Regions from separate parts of the Massilia sp. CFBP9012 genome, predicted to be linked through region 2. Evidence: predicted binding sites of a transcription regulator. Region 2 holds the regulator's gene; each other region holds the start of a gene.
The links. The regulator sigma-54, encoded in region 2, starts transcription at its own class of promoters, with help from an activator protein. The targets are predictions, from matches to a motif close to TGGCANGNAANCTGCTTT.
Positions count from the first base shown of each region.

Region 1 (3,944 bases), on a different contig from region 2:
CTCACCCGCGAGCAGGTATGGCATGGCCTGGTCCTGCGCGCCGAAGACCCGAAGATGTTCATTCCGCACCTGGACACCAGCGAGATCGTCGAGCGCGAGGCGGGCGCTTTCCGCCGCCGCCTGACCTTCGGCGAGCTGGTGATCGAAGACCAGGTGTTCCTGACCCCGCTGCAGGAAGTGCGCTACGAGGTGCCGGCCCAGGGCGAGATCGCGGCCTCGAGCCTGCGCATGATCATCGAGGCGCCGACCAATGCCATGCTGCTGGTGCGTTTTTGCTACGACGACGGCACCGGCGAACACGCCGATCCGGCCAACGCGATGTATGACGAGTTCAAGAAGTCGGCCTATGAAGAAGCCGACCTCGACACGGTGCGCATCCTGCGCAAGCTGGCCAGCGAAGGCAAGCTGAACACCACGCTGCTGAACTGAGCGTCAAGTCCCCGGCTCGGTATCGGCCGGGTCGGTCTGGCTGTCGCCCTTCGACAGGTTGTTGGCCAGGTCGCGCAGCGCGGTGCGCACGCCCTCCTCGATCACCGGGTGATAGAACGGCATCTCGAGCATCTGGTCGACCGTCAGCCGCATCTGGAATGCCCATGACAGCAGATGCGCCAGGTGTTCGGCACGCGGCGCGATCATCTCGGCGCCCAGGAACAGCCGGGTGCCGTACTCGGCATACACCCGCAACATCCCCTTGTTCTGCAACATGACCCGGCTGCGGCCCTGGTTGGCGAAGGACACGCTGCCAACCGCGAACTTGCGCTGGCCGCCGGCGCACAAGGTCTTGTAGTTCTTGCCCAGGGTGGCGATATTCGGTTCGGTGAAGGCGACCGCGATCGGCGCGCGGCGCAGGCCCGGACGCACGTCCGGATAGCGGCCCGCGTTGTCGCCGGCGATCTTGCCGTGGTCGGCGGCGTCGTGCAGCAATGGCCGCTCGTTGTTGGCGTCGCCCGCGATGAAGATATTGCTGGTCCCGCATTGCATGGTGCGCGCGTCGAAATGGGGGATGCCGTCCGGCCCCAGCTCCAGGCCGGTGTGCTCCAGTCCCAGGTCGTGCACGTTCGGCGTGCGGCCGGCCGTCACCAGCACATACTGGAAGTGCTCGGTGCTTTCCTTGCCCAGCGCATCGCGCACCGTGAGCGCCACGTCGCCATCTTCCTTCTCTTGCACCGCCCCGACCACCTCGGTCTGGAAGGCGATGTCGAGTTCTTCCATCAAGACCCGTCCCGCGCAGCGCAGTACTTCGGGATCGGTAATGTTGGCAATGCTGCCGCCGCGCGCATAGAAGCGCACGCGCACGCCCAGCCGGGCCAGGGCCTGGCCCAGTTCGAGGCCGATCACGCCGGTGCCGATCACGGCCACCGAGCGCGGCAGGTCGTCCCAATAGAACACGTCGTCGCTGGTGACGATGCCGGGACCGACGTTCTCGAGCTGCGGCAGGCGCAGCGGCGTGGAGCCGGTGGCGATCACGATGCGGCCGGCCTGGATCTCGGTCTGGTCGTCGACCACCAGCGTGCAGGGGCCGGTGAAGCGCGCGCGGCCCTGCAGGCGGTCCTGCACCGGCATCGCCTCGATGCCTTCGAGCACGAAGCCGACGAAGCGATCGCGTTCGCGCTTGACCCGTTCCATCACGGCGCGACCGTCGATGCGTTTTTCACCGGCATGCACGCCGAATGGCGCGGAAGTGTCGATCACGTGGGACGCCTCGGCCGCCGCGATCAGGAGCTTGCTCGGCATGCAGCCGACCCGGGCGCAGGTGGTGCCGTACTGCCCGCTCTCGATCGCCACCGTCCGGGCGCCCAGCGCCTTGGCGGCGCGGTAGGCGGTCATGCCGGCGGTGCCGGTGCCGATGATGGCGACGTCCACGTTCAATTGTTTCATTACTGGTCTCCACTGCTGCGCTAATGACAGGCAAAACGATACGCTATTTTGCCGCTGCCGGTGGCGACATGCATCTTGCATGTCGAGCAACTTTACATGACGTTCGATACCGGAGACACACTTTATTAATTTCTCGTTAGAAATCAGTTGATTGCAAGAAGCCAAGGGCTCCGGCACGTTTGTTGCTCATCGATGAATTCCACAACCAGGGAGATCGTCATGAAAATTACTACTTTCAAGAAACTGCTCGTCAGCTTGTCGTTGCTCGCCTCGTCGTCGCTGTTCGCCGCGCCGATCACTGTCGACCTCACCGGCATCCAGAGTCATGGACTGTACGGCGACGCCGACAACACGGTCATCCTGCTCGACGTCGGCGCCAACTCGGTCGTCACCAGCGTCGCCTACGATTTCACCCTGACCGCTTATTCGCCGGGCTGGCTGGCGGACATGGTGATCGCGTTCGAAAATTCCAAGCAGACCGATGGGGTCTTCTTCACGCCGGGCATCAATGAGTGGTACCCGGGCACCGAGAGCTATTCGGGGTTCGCCGACCTGGTCGAGCTGGGCCTGGCGTTCGAAGTCGGCGTCGACGGCATCCTGCGCCTGGAATTCTTCGAAGACTTCGATGATCTGCTGGGAGTGGACGGCCAATGGGACTTCGGCACCATCACCTTCAACGTGGAACCGGCGGCCGGCGAAGTGCCCGAACCTGCGAGCGGCCTGCTGATAGGTGCCGGTCTCGCGATGCTGGGCTACACCGGCCGCCGCCGCGCCGCCGGCAAAAGCGCCGCCTGAGCAGGTTCCGGAAAGCTTACTTCCAGACGTAGACCCCGCCATTGTGTCCGTGCTTGGCATGGACGGTGCGGTCTACCAGCACCATCTTGTAATAAGTGGTCAGATGGTGCCAGGTCCAGTCGGTCGGGCTGCTGCTGCCGAAGCCATTCTTCATGATCCGGTTAGCCATGGAAAAATGCTGCCCGCGGCTCGCGCCGGGAATCTTGATCTTGGTTCCACTCAGCGTGATGCCGTAGTTGGCCTTGCCCGAACCTTTGTTCAACTGGACCTCGCTGCCCGGCTTCATCGGATTCTGCCAGACCTTTTGTTTATTGACCTTGCCGAAGTCGATGCTGCCAAGGTTGTCGAGCTTATAGGTGACGTCCTTGAAATTGCCGTGCGTATGGGTGGTGTACCCGGCCTGGTAACTCAGCGCGCCGGGCGTGCGTGCCTTCTGTATCGGCTTGCCGCCGTTCACGAGCTGCTTGAACTGCGTGCGCGTCAACACGCCTTGATTGAACCATGCCAGGAACAGAGAGGGGGTCGGTTGCGCATTTGCATTCCGCGCCAGGTCTTGAAACTGCTGATACAGCCCAGGGTGGCGCATGACCAGGGCCTCGGCCAGCGTCGTTTGCTCGTCAGACCCGATTTCCGACAACATCAAGTCCCCCGGATCGAGTTCCTCTTCCGGATTGTCACTACCCTGGTCCTCGGCGTGCTCGGGATCCCCCATCGGATCCTCGGGCAGATGCAGATGATCCAGCGTGTTCGTCAGTAATTTCTCGATAGTCCATGCTTGGTCGCTATTTAAAGCCTGGCGAAGTCCGGTCCTGGCGTCGTCGATCAATTCGACATTGCCGCTCTCGTAGACAATGGCGATACGCCGGTGCAGCTCCGTGGCGGCTTCCGTCATGCCGAACTGGTGGCCGAAATTCGCGAGCTCCTGCAGGGGATCGTTCCATACCTTTTCCCTCAACCCATCGTCGAGCGGACGGTGATGTCCGTCGACCCATACCGCCTGCGCGACTGCTGTGCCGCCCGAGGCTGCCTGGCGTGCCGGTTCGACGGCCGCGCCTGCCTGGGGCGCAGCCGAGAGTGCCCTCGCGCCCATCACATCCGCCTCATGCTCCAGGCCCGGATCGTCGTTCACCGCCACGCCGCCCTGCATTTGCAGGGTCGGCTGGACCCGTCCTTCGGCTTGCTGCACCAGGTGCCAGGCCTCGTGCGGCAAATGCCGCTCTTGCCCCGGCGCCACGTGAATATCGCGGCCTTGCGCATAGGCATGCGCGTTC
Region 1 is NZ_JAXCWM010000007.1:161,818-165,761, forward strand. It holds gene SOM61_RS13340 (SRPBCC family protein) at 1-429, shown strand, start outside; gene SOM61_RS13345 (dihydrolipoyl dehydrogenase) at 433-1,878, opposite strand; gene SOM61_RS13350 (PEP-CTERM sorting domain-containing protein) at 2,098-2,673, shown strand; gene SOM61_RS13355 (eCIS core domain-containing protein) at 2,690-3,944, opposite strand, start outside.
Region 1: a site for sigma-54 is predicted at 1,943-1,960, ahead of SOM61_RS13350 (PEP-CTERM sorting domain-containing protein). Genes of this name have one in related genera too.

Region 2 (3,944 bases):
TGCTCAAGGCCGACCGCGCCGTGGTCAGGGAAACGCCCGAAGGCTATATGACGGTGACACTCACCGCCAACAACGGCAAGCTCACCACGTTCCGCCAGAAGCGCGACGGCGGCCCCAACCTGTGGGTCGAGGGCCAGGCCGAGCGCATCGAGTACGACGAGCGCGCCGAGCTGGTGCGCCTGTACTCGAATGCCCTCATCAAGGAACTGGAAAACGATCAACTGAGCAACCAGGTCACCGGCCCTTTCATCTCGTATGACAGCCGCAAGGAAGTGGCCACCGTGCGCAACGACGTCAGCGGCCAGAGCAAGGTTGGCGGCGGCCGCGGCACCCTGATCCTCTCGCCCAAGCGCACCCCCGCCGGAGGAGCGCAATGACGGCAATCCCGATGGATCTGGGCGATTGCAGCACCCTGGTCGTCAAGGGCCTGCAGAAGAGCTATGGCAAGCGCCTGGTGGTGCGCGACGTGTCGCTGCAGGTCGAGTGCGGTGAAGTGGTCGGCTTGCTGGGCCCGAACGGCGCCGGCAAGACCACGTCGTTCTACATGATCGTCGGCCTGGTGCCGTCGGACGCCGGCTCGATCGACATCAACGGCACCGACATCACCAGCCTGCCGATCCACCGCCGCGCCGTATTGGGCCTGTCCTACCTGCCGCAAGAGGCCTCGGTATTCCGCAAGCTGACGGTGGAAGATAACATCCGCGCCGTGCTCGAGCTGCAGAAGGACAACGGCAAGCCGCTGTCGAAAGACCAGATCAACGAGCGCCTCGACACCTTGCTGGCCGACCTGCAGATCGAGAAGCTGCGCGAGAACCCGGCGCTGTCGCTGTCGGGCGGCGAGCGCCGCCGCGTGGAGATCGCGCGCGCGCTGGCGACCAATCCGCGCTTCGTGCTGCTCGACGAACCGTTCGCCGGCGTCGACCCGATCGCCGTGATCGAGATCCAGCGCATCGTGCGCTTCCTGAAGGAGCGCCGGATCGGTGTCCTGATCACCGACCACAACGTGCGCGAGACGCTCGGCATCTGCGACCGCGCCTACATCATCAACCAGGGCGCGGTGCTTGCCTCCGGCCGCCCTGACGACATCATCGCGGACGAGTCGGTGCGCCGCGTGTACCTGGGTGAACACTTCCGCATGTGAGCGACGCCTAGATGAAACAGTCCCTGCAACTTCGCACTTCGCAGCACCTCGCGCTTACGCCGCAACTGCAGCAGTCGATCCGGTTGCTGCAACTGTCGACGCTCGAACTGCACCAGGAGATCGAGCAGATACTGGGCGATAACCCCTTGCTCGAGCGGCTCGACGACCCGCTCGACCATTCGGTGCGTTTGCTGGCCGACGGCGCCATCAACAATGCGCCCGCCAGTGGCGAAGCGCCGCCGGCGCCCGGCCAGCAGGCCGAGGGCCAGGATGCGCCGGCGCAGGAGGGCGAGGGTTTCGAGGGCGGCGCCGACAACGAGCGCAGCGACGCCGACTGGAGCGAAGGTGGCGCGCCATCTTCAGGCGGCGGTGGCGAGGACGAGGACGGCCGCCCGCAGCTGGAAGCCTGCGCCATCACCCTGCGCGAACACCTGATGGAGCAGGTGCGCGAAGCCACCCTGTCGGCGCGCGACCGCGCGCTGGCCGAGCTGGTGATCGATGCGCTGGACGACAACGGCTACCTCGAAGAACCGCTCGACGAGATCCATGCAAGGCTGCCCGAAGAACTCGACATCGAGATCGAAGAGCTGCGTTGCGCGCTGGCGCTGGTGCAGAGCATGGACCCGGTGGGCGTCGGCGCGCGCAGCGCGGCCGAGTGCCTGGCGCTGCAGATCCGGCGCATGCCGGGCGTGCCGATGGTGACGCGGCGCATGGCCCTGACCATCGTCGAGGGTTACCTGAGCTGGTTCGCCCAGCGCGAATACAGCAAGCTGAAAAAAGCGCTCGACTGCGACGACGAAGACTTGCGCGAGGTGCAGGCCGTGGTGCGCCAATGCAATCCGCATCCGGGCGCGGCGTTCGCTTCGAACGTGTCGGACTATGTGGTGCCGGACGTGATCGTGCGCCGTTCCAAGAGCGGCTGGGCGGTCACCCTGAACCCGGACGTGATGCCGCGCCTGCGCGTCAACAGCCTGTACGCCAGCATGCTCAAGCAGGGCAAGAGCGAGGCGCAGATGGGCGCGCAGATGCAGGAAGCGAAGTGGCTCATCAAGAATATGCGCCAGCGTTTCGACACCATCCTGCGTGTGGCGGAGGCGATCGTCGAGCGCCAGCGCAATTTTTTCTCCCATGGCGCGGTTGCCATGCGGCCCCTTGTTTTACGTGAGATAGCTGATACACTAGGCCTACACGAGAGCACAATTTCTCGTGTCACAACGCAGAAATACATGCTGACCCCGCACGGCATGTTTGAGTTGAAGTATTTCTTCGGCAGCCACGTTGCCACCGAGGCGGGAGGCGAAGCATCCTCGACGGCAATCCGTGCGCTCATTGCACAATTGACAGGAGCAGAAGACCCTAGGAACCCTTTATCCGACAGCAAGATCGCGGAGATGCTCGGGGAACAAGGCATGGTCATCGCGCGCCGCACGGTTGCAAAATACCGTGAAGCCCTCAAGATACCCCCTGTAAGCCTCCGCAAGTCCTTGTAACTGCGCCGTCCACAGACATCGTGCCTTGTCGCGTTCCTGTGGTCCACACGGTGCAACATTTTCAAAGGAGTGTGTATGAACCTCACAATCAGTGGCCATCATCTCGAAGTAACCCCCGCCATCCGTGAATACGTTCAGAATAAGCTCGAGCGCATCATTCGCCATTTCGACCAGGTGATCGACACCCACGTCTTCCTGGCCGTCGACAACCTCACTGAAAAAGAAAAAAGGCAAAAAGCAGAGATCAACGTCCAGGTGTCGGGAAAGACCCTGCACGTGGCCAGCGTCGCACAAGACCTGTACGCCGCGATCGATACGCTGATGGATAAGCTGGACCGACAGATCCTCAAACACAAGCAGCAACTGAAAGACCATAGCCGTACTTCGATCAAACGCATGCCGGAAATCGACGGCGAAGACGCTGCTGTCGCCTGATCAGGCGCAGGGCTCACACTAGCTAAGGGCGTCTGAGGGGACGCCCTTTTTGCATCTGTGGCACATCCAATCCGGCGGGGTAAGATACGGTTTTACCGACCACTGATCACCCCATGACCGACCACGTCCTGACCCGCATCGCCAACCGCACCGGCATCATCACCCTGGACCGCCCGAAGGCGCTCAATTCGCTGTCGCTCGAGATGGTGCGCGCGCTGACCGCGGTGCTGCGCGCCTGGCAGCATGACGGGCAGGTCGAGGCGGTCGTACTGACCAGCAGCAGCGAGAAGGCCTTGTGCGCGGGCGGCGACATCCGTTTCTTCCATGAGGTCGGCCATGCGACGCCGATGGGCGGCAGCGCGCTGCTCGAGGATTTCTTCACCGAAGAATACGCGCTGAATCACCTGATCCATTTCTATCCAAAGCCTTACATCGCCATCATGGATGGCGTCGTGATGGGCGGCGGCATGGGCATCGCCCAGGGCGGCCCGGACTGCGGCCTGCGCATCGTGACCGAGCGCACGAAAATGGCCATGCCCGAGGTGAACATCGGCCTGTTCCCGGACGTCGGCGGCAGCCACTTTCTGTCGCATGCGCCGGGGCAGCTCGGCAACTACCTGGGCCTGACCGGGCTGACGATCGGCGCCGCCGACGCGCTGTATATCGGCCTGGCCGACGTGTTCGTGCCAGGCGCCGAGCTGCCGGACCTGCAGGCATTGATCGCGTCCACGCAAGGCGCCGGCCTGCCGGCGGCGATCCGCGCCTTCGCGGCGCCGTTTGCTGCAATGGCGGGGGCAAGCGAATTGCAGGTCCGGCGCAGGAGCATCGATGCGCATTTCGGCGCGGCGTCGGTCGCCGCGATCATGGGATCGCTCGAA
Region 2 is NZ_JAXCWM010000003.1:467,459-471,402, forward strand. It holds gene lptA (lipopolysaccharide transport periplasmic protein LptA) at 1-377, shown strand, start outside; gene lptB (LPS export ABC transporter ATP-binding protein) at 374-1,141, shown strand; gene SOM61_RS07010 (RNA polymerase factor sigma-54) at 1,153-2,631, shown strand; gene hpf (ribosome hibernation-promoting factor, HPF/YfiA family) at 2,707-3,066, shown strand; gene SOM61_RS07020 (enoyl-CoA hydratase/isomerase family protein) at 3,180-3,944, shown strand, end outside.

Region 3 (3,944 bases), on a different contig from region 2:
GCCGTGCGCGCCGAGCTGGCGCGCGCGCTCAAGGATGGTTTTACTGCCGAGGAACTGCTAGGGGCCAAGTCGGGCCTGATGCAGCAGCGCCTGCAATCGCGCTCGAACGACGGCGCGCTGGCCTCCGGCTGGACCTCGTTCCTGTACCGCGGCAAGACCTTCGAGGCCTCGGCCGAGCTCGAGCGCAAGCTGGCGGCAGTGACCTTGCCTCAGCTGAATGCCGCATTCCGCAAGGCGATCGATCCGGGTAAGCTGTCGGTGTTCATGGCGGGCGACCAGTCGAAGACTGGCGGTGCGGCGACACCCGTAGTTACTATGCCGTAACTACAACAGTTTCCTGACAAAAACTCTCTGGATTGTGACAATGCACGAAGCCATGCGTTAAAATGTTTCTTTTCGGAAGCAAAAGTTTCATCCAGGGAGCATCATGAAGGCCATCAGCAAGCAGCAGCCGGCAAGCGGTTTGTCGTTCACCGGCAAGGTCGTTTTGGTCACCGGAGCCGCCAGTGGAATCGGTCGCGCCATCGCCCTGGCGTTCGGCCGTGCCGGCGCCAGCGTCGTCGTGGCCGACGTCTCGATCGACGGTGGACACGCCACTGCGGCGATGATCGTCGAAAACGGCGGCAAGGCGCTGTTCGTCCAAAGCAACGTCACCCGCGCCGGCGACGTCGAAGCCCTGGTCGACAAGACCATCAATTACTATGGCCGCCTCGACTTCGCGATCAACAATGCCGCCGTCGAGGAAGAGCGCCAGCCGCTGGCCGACGGCGACGACGAGCAGTTCGACCGCATCATGAACGTCAACGTCAAGGGCGTCTGGCTGTGCATGAAATACCAGCTGCGCCAGATGCAGAAGCAGGGCCACGGCGCGATCGTCAACATGGCCGGCATCGCCGGCCTGGTCGGCAGCCCGAATCATGCGATCTATGGCGCCAGCAAGCACGCCGTGGTGGGCCTGACCAAGAGCGCAGCCGCCGAGTATGCGCGCGAGGGCATCCGCGTCAACGTGCTGTGCCCGGCCGCGGTCAAGACGCCGATGCTGGCGCGCGCCTTCGAGCGCGATCCCGGCATCGAGAAAAAACTCAAGGCGGCGCATCCGATGGGGCGTTTCGCCGAAGCGGGTGAGGTGGCGCAGGCCGCGCTGTGGCTGTGTTCGGACATGGCGTCCTATGTGAACGGCCACGAGATGGTGGTCGACGGTGGTTTTACCGCTGTTTGAGCAGGTTTTCCTGTCGGAAATCTTTACAGTGCTACAGGGATTGTTCCTCCTGAAAAAGCCAAGTCCTTGTTTTTAATCAAGTATTTTCTAGTGGCATAAATTATGCTTATTGGTTGCATGTCGCTGTATGTACCCAATGCATTTCCACTAGTGAGACCAACTTGAAAAAGACTTTTGCCGCACTGGCGCTCGCCGCCGCCCTGATTCCCGTCGCAGGCGCCCAGGCCGCCGTGATCAGCTTTAACAACAGTATCGGAATCACGGAAACGGATTGGTCCGAGACGCTGCGTTTCAGCAAGTTCAACACCAAGCTCGGCACACTCAATTCGATCAAGTTCGACTTGAGCGGCCTGGTCAGCGGCGCCGGCTTCGCCGAAAACAGGGGCAGCAGCGCGGCGAAGGTCACCCTGACATTGGGTTCGACCATCGAGCTGACCCGCCCGGATGGCACCACGCTGGTCGTGGCCAACCCGGTATTCGACCAGCTTTACAGCCTCGGCCGCTATGACCGTGTTCTCGACTTCGGTGGCACCTCCGGTGTCAACACTGGTACGGTCGAGGCAAGCAAAGCCGAATCGTTCCTGAGCAGCAGCGCCAGCGATTTCGCCCTGTTCTCGGGCCGCGGCTTCATCGATCTCGGCCTGAGCGCGCTGGGCACCTCGTTCGCGAAGGGGCCAGGCAACGTGACGACCGGATTCGACACCTACGCATCCGGCGCGGTGCAGGTCACGTATGACTACACCCCATTTGCCGAAGTCCCTGAGCCCGCCACCCTGGCGACCATGCTTGCCGGCCTCGGCCTGATCGGCGCCGTGCGTCGTCGCCGCCCGAGCAAGCAGGCGTAATCCAGCCACGCCGCCGGCACGATGCCGGCAGCGGAAAAACCGTCATGCAGGCTCACGCTGGCATGACGGTTTTTTTCATCCGGCGCTTCAATTGTGGATGTACTTCGCGAACACATCGCTGAAATCGCGCTTGGTGTGCGTATCGAGCATAGCGGTATTCAGCGCTTCCAGCAGTTCGCCGTACTGGCTGACCAGGCTACCGGCGCCGGGCGCGATATTGAGCTTGTGGACCGAGGCCGTGGCGTCCAGCGTCCGCAGCGCATTGTCGCGGCACACGGCGTCGCGCCGTTGCTGCTTGCCGATGGTGGTCAAGGCCTTGTAGATGTCCTTCAGCTGTTCGATGAAGGATTTTTTGACGTCGATCGAGAACTTCGTGTCGTTCACGTTGAACTTCAGTTCGATGTCCATGTCCAGCGTGCCGGCGGTTTCGATGCTGACATTGGTGATGAGATTTGACGAATATTCGTAGCGCTTGATCGAGCGTTTCGAGGACACGGCCGAATCCCCGTCGACGTGGATCAGGGCAAGATTGGTGAAGCAGTACTCGTCCTTCTTGCTTTTAATCAGGAAGAAGATCTGCTCGCCGTCTTCGGTGAACAGGTAGTCGTCCGCATCGACCTTGCTGTAGTCTGGGGGTCCGACGATGACACCGATATCGCTCAGCCCCAGTGCTTCAGCCGCCATTCTCTTGAACATGATCGTCCTCGTGTGGTGAAAAAGGGTAGATTAGCATTCCCTCAGCAGTCTGCGCGCATCAGGTTGCAGTGAGTTCGGCCACGAAGTCATAGGTATCGCCACGAAAATACGAGCGGCAAAATTCCACCGCGCGCCCATCGCGCAAGAAACCCAACCGTTCCACGCACAGGCCGGCATCGCCCTCGCGCGCATCCAGCAGGCGCGCCTGTTCCGCACCCAGCAGCAGGGCCGACAGGCGCTGCAGCGCGCGCACCGGGCGGTTGCCGCTCGCCTCCAGCGCCTCGTACATCGAGTCACCCACCGCCTCGAGCGAGGGCAGGGCGAAGGCGGCGATGGTCGCGTACTCCAGGCACATCGGCGCATCGTCGGCGTAGCGCAGGCGGTTGAAGCGGTACACCGGCGTGCCCGGCGACAACCGCAGGCGCAACGCTTCCTCGGGCGTGACCAGGCCTTCCGAGCGCTTGAGCCAATTGCTCCTCGGCACCCGGCCACGGGCGCGCATGTCTTCCGAGAACGAGCTCAGCTTGGCGAAATTCTTTTCGATGCGCGTGTTCAAAAAATTGCCCGAGCCGGCGCGCCGCACCAGCAAACCGTCTTCGACCAGGCTGTCGATCGCCTTGCGCACCGTGATGCGCGAGATGCCCAGCTCCAGCGCCAGTTGGCGTTCGGCGGGCAGGGCGCTCGAAGGGCCGTAGATGCCATTGTCGATCGCCTGGCGCAGCGCGCGCTGCAGTTGCTGGTAGAGCGGCAGCTTGCCGGCGCCGCCGGCCAGGCTGGCCTTGGCGGCGTCGTGCATCAGTTGGACGAGTGGATTCATTCAGCGGGCATGGAGGCGGGAGACCCGATCATACCGCATGCCGCCCGCCGCTCAAGGCAGGGGATGGACGAGGTTCACCAGTACCGACAACCCGACGAAGCAGGCGCCGGCAAGGATTTCGTGGCGCCGCGTCTCCAGGCGCATGCCGGTAACGGCCCAGGCAATCAAGGCGCAGGCGACCAGCGGTGTCAGGAAGTTCGCGTCGAGCGCCTTGCCCAGTTCGCCATGCACGAGCTGGTGCATGCCCTCGGTCATACCGCTGAACAGGTTCTTGATGCCCAGGTAGCGTTCGAGGGGGCCTGGTGACAGGCCGAGCAGTGCTTCGGCGCGTACCAGCGGATTGGCCGGCAGCCAGGCCAGGGCGGCG
Region 3 is NZ_JAXCWM010000004.1:244,355-248,298, forward strand. It holds gene SOM61_RS08180 (M16 family metallopeptidase) at 1-324, shown strand, start outside; gene SOM61_RS08185 (SDR family oxidoreductase) at 428-1,219, shown strand; gene SOM61_RS08190 (choice-of-anchor E domain-containing protein) at 1,381-2,064, shown strand; gene SOM61_RS08195 (PH domain-containing protein) at 2,152-2,760, opposite strand; gene SOM61_RS08200 (GntR family transcriptional regulator) at 2,819-3,577, opposite strand; gene SOM61_RS08205 (hypothetical protein) at 3,629-3,944, opposite strand, start outside.
Region 3: a site for sigma-54 is predicted at 1,311-1,328, ahead of SOM61_RS08190 (choice-of-anchor E domain-containing protein). Genes of this name have one in related genera too.

Region 4 (3,944 bases), on a different contig from region 2:
GGACTACCACAACCACGTGCTGGTCAACTACCTGGGCGGCGAAGCGATCGACTTCCAGACTACCTACGACGACGCGATGGCCCTCGTGCCGCGCCTGCGTCCGATGGTCGCCGACGTGTCGTCGCTGCTGTACGCGGCCCACAAGGCCGGCGGTAAGCTGCTGTTCGAAGGCGCGCAGGGTTCGCTGCTCGACGTCGACCACGGCACCTATCCGTTCGTCACCTCGTCGAACTGCGTGGCCGGCAATGCCGCCGCCGGCGCCGGCGTCGGCCCGAACATGCTGCACTACATCCTGGGCATCACCAAGGCCTACACCACCCGCGTCGGTTCGGGCCCGTTCCCGGCCGAGCTGTCGACCGAAGAAGGCGTGGGCGAACACCTGTCGCGCATCGGCCATGAATTCGGCACCGTGACCGGCCGCGCCCGTCGTTGCGGCTGGTTCGACGCCGCACTGCTGCGCCGCTCGGTCCAGATCAACGGCGTGTCGGGCATGTGCCTGACCAAGCTGGACGTGCTGGACGGTATCGAGTCGCTGAAGCTCTGCACCGGCTACAAGATCGACGGCCGCGAGGTCGACATCTTCCCGGTCGGCGCCGAAGAAGCGGCGCTGTGCGAGCCGGTGTACGAAGAGATGCCGGGCTGGACCGAATCGACCGTCGGCGCCAAGTCGATGGAAGAGCTGCCGGCCAATGCCCGCGCCTACATCAAGCGCATCGAAGAACTGGTTGGCGTGCCGATCGACATGGTGTCGACCGGCCCGGACCGTGAAGAAACCATCGTCCTGCGTCACCCGTTCGCAGCGTAATCCAATAAAAATCTGGAGTAGAAGATGAATTCCCCTGTATCGACGGACAAGGACCTGTGGGTCTCCTGGGATGAATACCACCGCCTGATCGAGCGCCTGGCGCTGCAGGTCTATGAATCGGGCTGGAAGTTCGACCAGGTGCTGTGCCTGGCGCGCGGCGGCGTGCGTCCTGGCGACGTGTTCTCGCGCATCTTCGACGTGCCGCTGGCGATCCTGTCGACCAGCTCGTACCGCGAAGAAGCCGGCACCAAGCAGGGCGACCTGGACATTTCGAAGTACATGACCATGACCAAGGGTCCGCTGGCCGGCCGCGTGCTGCTGGTCGACGACCTGGCCGATTCGGGCGTCACCCTGCGCAAGGTCAGCGAACACCTGACCGAGAACTACAAGGATGTCACCGAAGTGAAGTCGGCCGTCATCTGGGTCAAGGGCACGTCGTCAATCCGTCCGGATTACTTCCTGGACGACCTGCCGCACAATCCGTGGATCCACCAGCCGTTCGAAGAGTATGACGGCCTGCGCCCGCATCAGCTGGCGGCGTGGCTGAAGAAATTCGAGAAGTAAGCAGACCGCTGCGGCTACCCAGTCAGCCGCTGCCCCATGTCGTCCCCGCGCAGGCGGGGACCCAAGTTTTTCAGCGCACCACTTGCTTCGAGCGAAGTGGCTGCGCAAGCGAGCTTGGGTCCCCGCCTTCGCGGGGACGACGTCTTTACTTGGGTCCCCGCCTTCGCGGGGACGACGTCGTTTCGGGCCTCTGCTAATATTGCGTCACCAAAACTTTTGGCATTCCAACAATAACAAGCCATGACCCAAAGCTTCTTCCAGACCTTTATCCTGCTCATCCTCGTCACCGACCCGTTCGGCAACGTCCCCCTGTTCGCCGCCGCGCTGAAAGACACGCCGGTCGAGCGCCGCAACAAGATCGTGATCCGTGAGTGCGCCATCGCCTTCCTGCTGTTGCTGACTTTTATGTTCTTCGGCAAGCACTTCCTCGAAGCGCTGCACCTCTCCCCGGTCGCGCTGCGCATCGGCGGCGCCGTCATCCTGTTGATGATCGCGATCCGCATGATCTTCCCGCACCCGGACGGCGTGCTGGGCAAGAGCGAAGGCGGCGAGCCCTTCATCGTGCCGCTGGCGATTCCCGCGCTGGCCGGTCCATCGGCGCTGGCGACGGTGCTGCTGTTTTCTTCCACCAGCTTTACCGACACGATGGTGCACGTCGCTGCGCTCGCTGCCGTGGGCATCGTGTGGCTGATGGTGTTCCTGAGCGCCGAGAAGCTGCAGCAGAAACTCGGCCCGCAAGTCATGACCGCCTTCGAGCGCCTGATGGGCCTGATCCTGACGGCGATGTCGATCGAGATGCTGCTGGGTGGTATTCGCGAATTCGTTCAGTCGTTGTAACTGTCGGGTTTCTTTACAGAGATCGCAGTGTCAGGTGTGACGCAACTTTAGTTGCTTGATTCCTAAGGAAATTGTTGGCGTGGTGTGCTTTTTGCTTAGGCAGAAGCACCTTCCTTTCGATGGGAGGACACAAGACCAACTATTTCTGAAGGGATGTCAGATGAAATTCGCAAAACAACTTGCCGCCACGTTCGTCCTGGCTGCCGCGGTCATCGCACCGGCCAGCGCCAATATCGTCGTCGACGGCAGTTTCGAAGCCTTCGACGGCGAGGGCGCATGGCAAACCGAGAGCTGGAGCCGGTACGTGCGCGGCACGCAGGACGGCAGCTCGTCGGCAGGTACCGGTTGCGCTATGGGCAGCAATTTCGGCTGCACGCTCAGCCAGACCCTGACCACTGTCGCCGGTCAGCGCTACGACCTGAGCTTCTGGTTGTACGCCGACGGCGTTGTCGATAGCAATGGCAACGTTGCGTTGAATTTCGATAACGGCTTGCGGGTCTGGTTCGGCGACGAGATCGTCCAGACGATCATCAATTTCCCGACGACGAATACGAGCGGGAGCTTCAACCCCGGTGGACCTTCGACGCTGATCACCATCAGCAATATCCTGGCGACTTCCGCATCGACCGTCCTGCAGTTCGCCGGCTACCACAACCCGGCCGGCATCTATCTCGACAACGTCGTGGTCGAGGCGGTGCCTGGCGAAGAGCCCGGCGAAGTGCCGGAGCCGGGCACGCTGTCGCTGCTCGGCCTGGCAATGGGCGGACTGGCGCTGGCGCGCAGGCGCCGCGTGCGCGCCGGCTGAGGAGCAGGTCCTGCCGTCCTGAAGCCATCTGTGCGGGACTCGACACCGCATTGACTCCCGTCAGATGGCGTTCCTTGACATCGTCCTCGCGAAAATCAATCATCGTTTACTCCCGGATGTGCTCAGAGGAGGTTCCGATGGAATCCGTAATGCGTGCCGCCGCAGCAATCCTGCTGGCGTTGGCAGTCGCCGTGCCGGCAAGTGCCAATATTGTCCGCGACGGCAGTTTTGAACTGAACGACGGCACGTGGGAACTCTCCGAAGGCTGGTTTCTGGGCGACGCCGGCCGCGGCGCGCACAGCGGCGTCAACTCGCTCAGTACCGGCTGCTTCGGGCCCGAATTCTCCTGCTTCGCCACCCAGGTCCTGCCGACGACGATCGGCCAGCGCTACGATCTGACCTTCTGGCTGTACGCGGACGGCGTGATCGGCCCGGGAGGCTTTCCGATATTTCAATTTGATAATGGAATACAGGTGATGTTCGGAGACGCGCTGGCCACGGCCATCTACAATTTCCCGACCACGAACACGTCCACCGATATCACGACGGGCGGCCCGTCCACACAGATCATCGTGCGTAACCTGATGGCGACATCGGCCTCGACCATCCTGCAGTTATCCGGCTACCACGACCCTTCGGGAATCTTCTTCGACGACGTCTCGGTCGAGCTGGCGGCCAGCCAGATTCCCGAGCCAGGAACCTTGTCGCTGATCGGCATGGCGCTCGGCTGCCTCGGCCTGTGCAGGCGGCGGCGAGCGCGCATGCTCTAAGCGGCAAGCAGCCTGTTCCGTGCATCCGTGCGGGAGTCGCCAGACAAATCTGGCACACTGCAATTGCGTAAACTGTACGCGACTCCCGGCACACGAATGAATCAGGAATCCGCGTCACCGACCGAATGGCTACCCTTTCTCAGCGGAGGAGGGATGATGGGCG
Region 4 is NZ_JAXCWM010000019.1:24,645-28,588, reverse strand. It holds gene SOM61_RS24390 (adenylosuccinate synthase) at 1-805, shown strand, start outside; gene SOM61_RS24385 (phosphoribosyltransferase) at 830-1,369, shown strand; gene SOM61_RS24380 (MarC family protein) at 1,610-2,206, shown strand; gene SOM61_RS24375 (PEP-CTERM sorting domain-containing protein) at 2,367-3,011, shown strand; gene SOM61_RS24370 (PEP-CTERM sorting domain-containing protein) at 3,149-3,781, shown strand; gene SOM61_RS24365 (hybrid sensor histidine kinase/response regulator) at 3,935-3,944, shown strand, end outside.
Region 4: a site for sigma-54 is predicted at 2,287-2,304, ahead of SOM61_RS24375 (PEP-CTERM sorting domain-containing protein). Genes of this name have one in related genera too.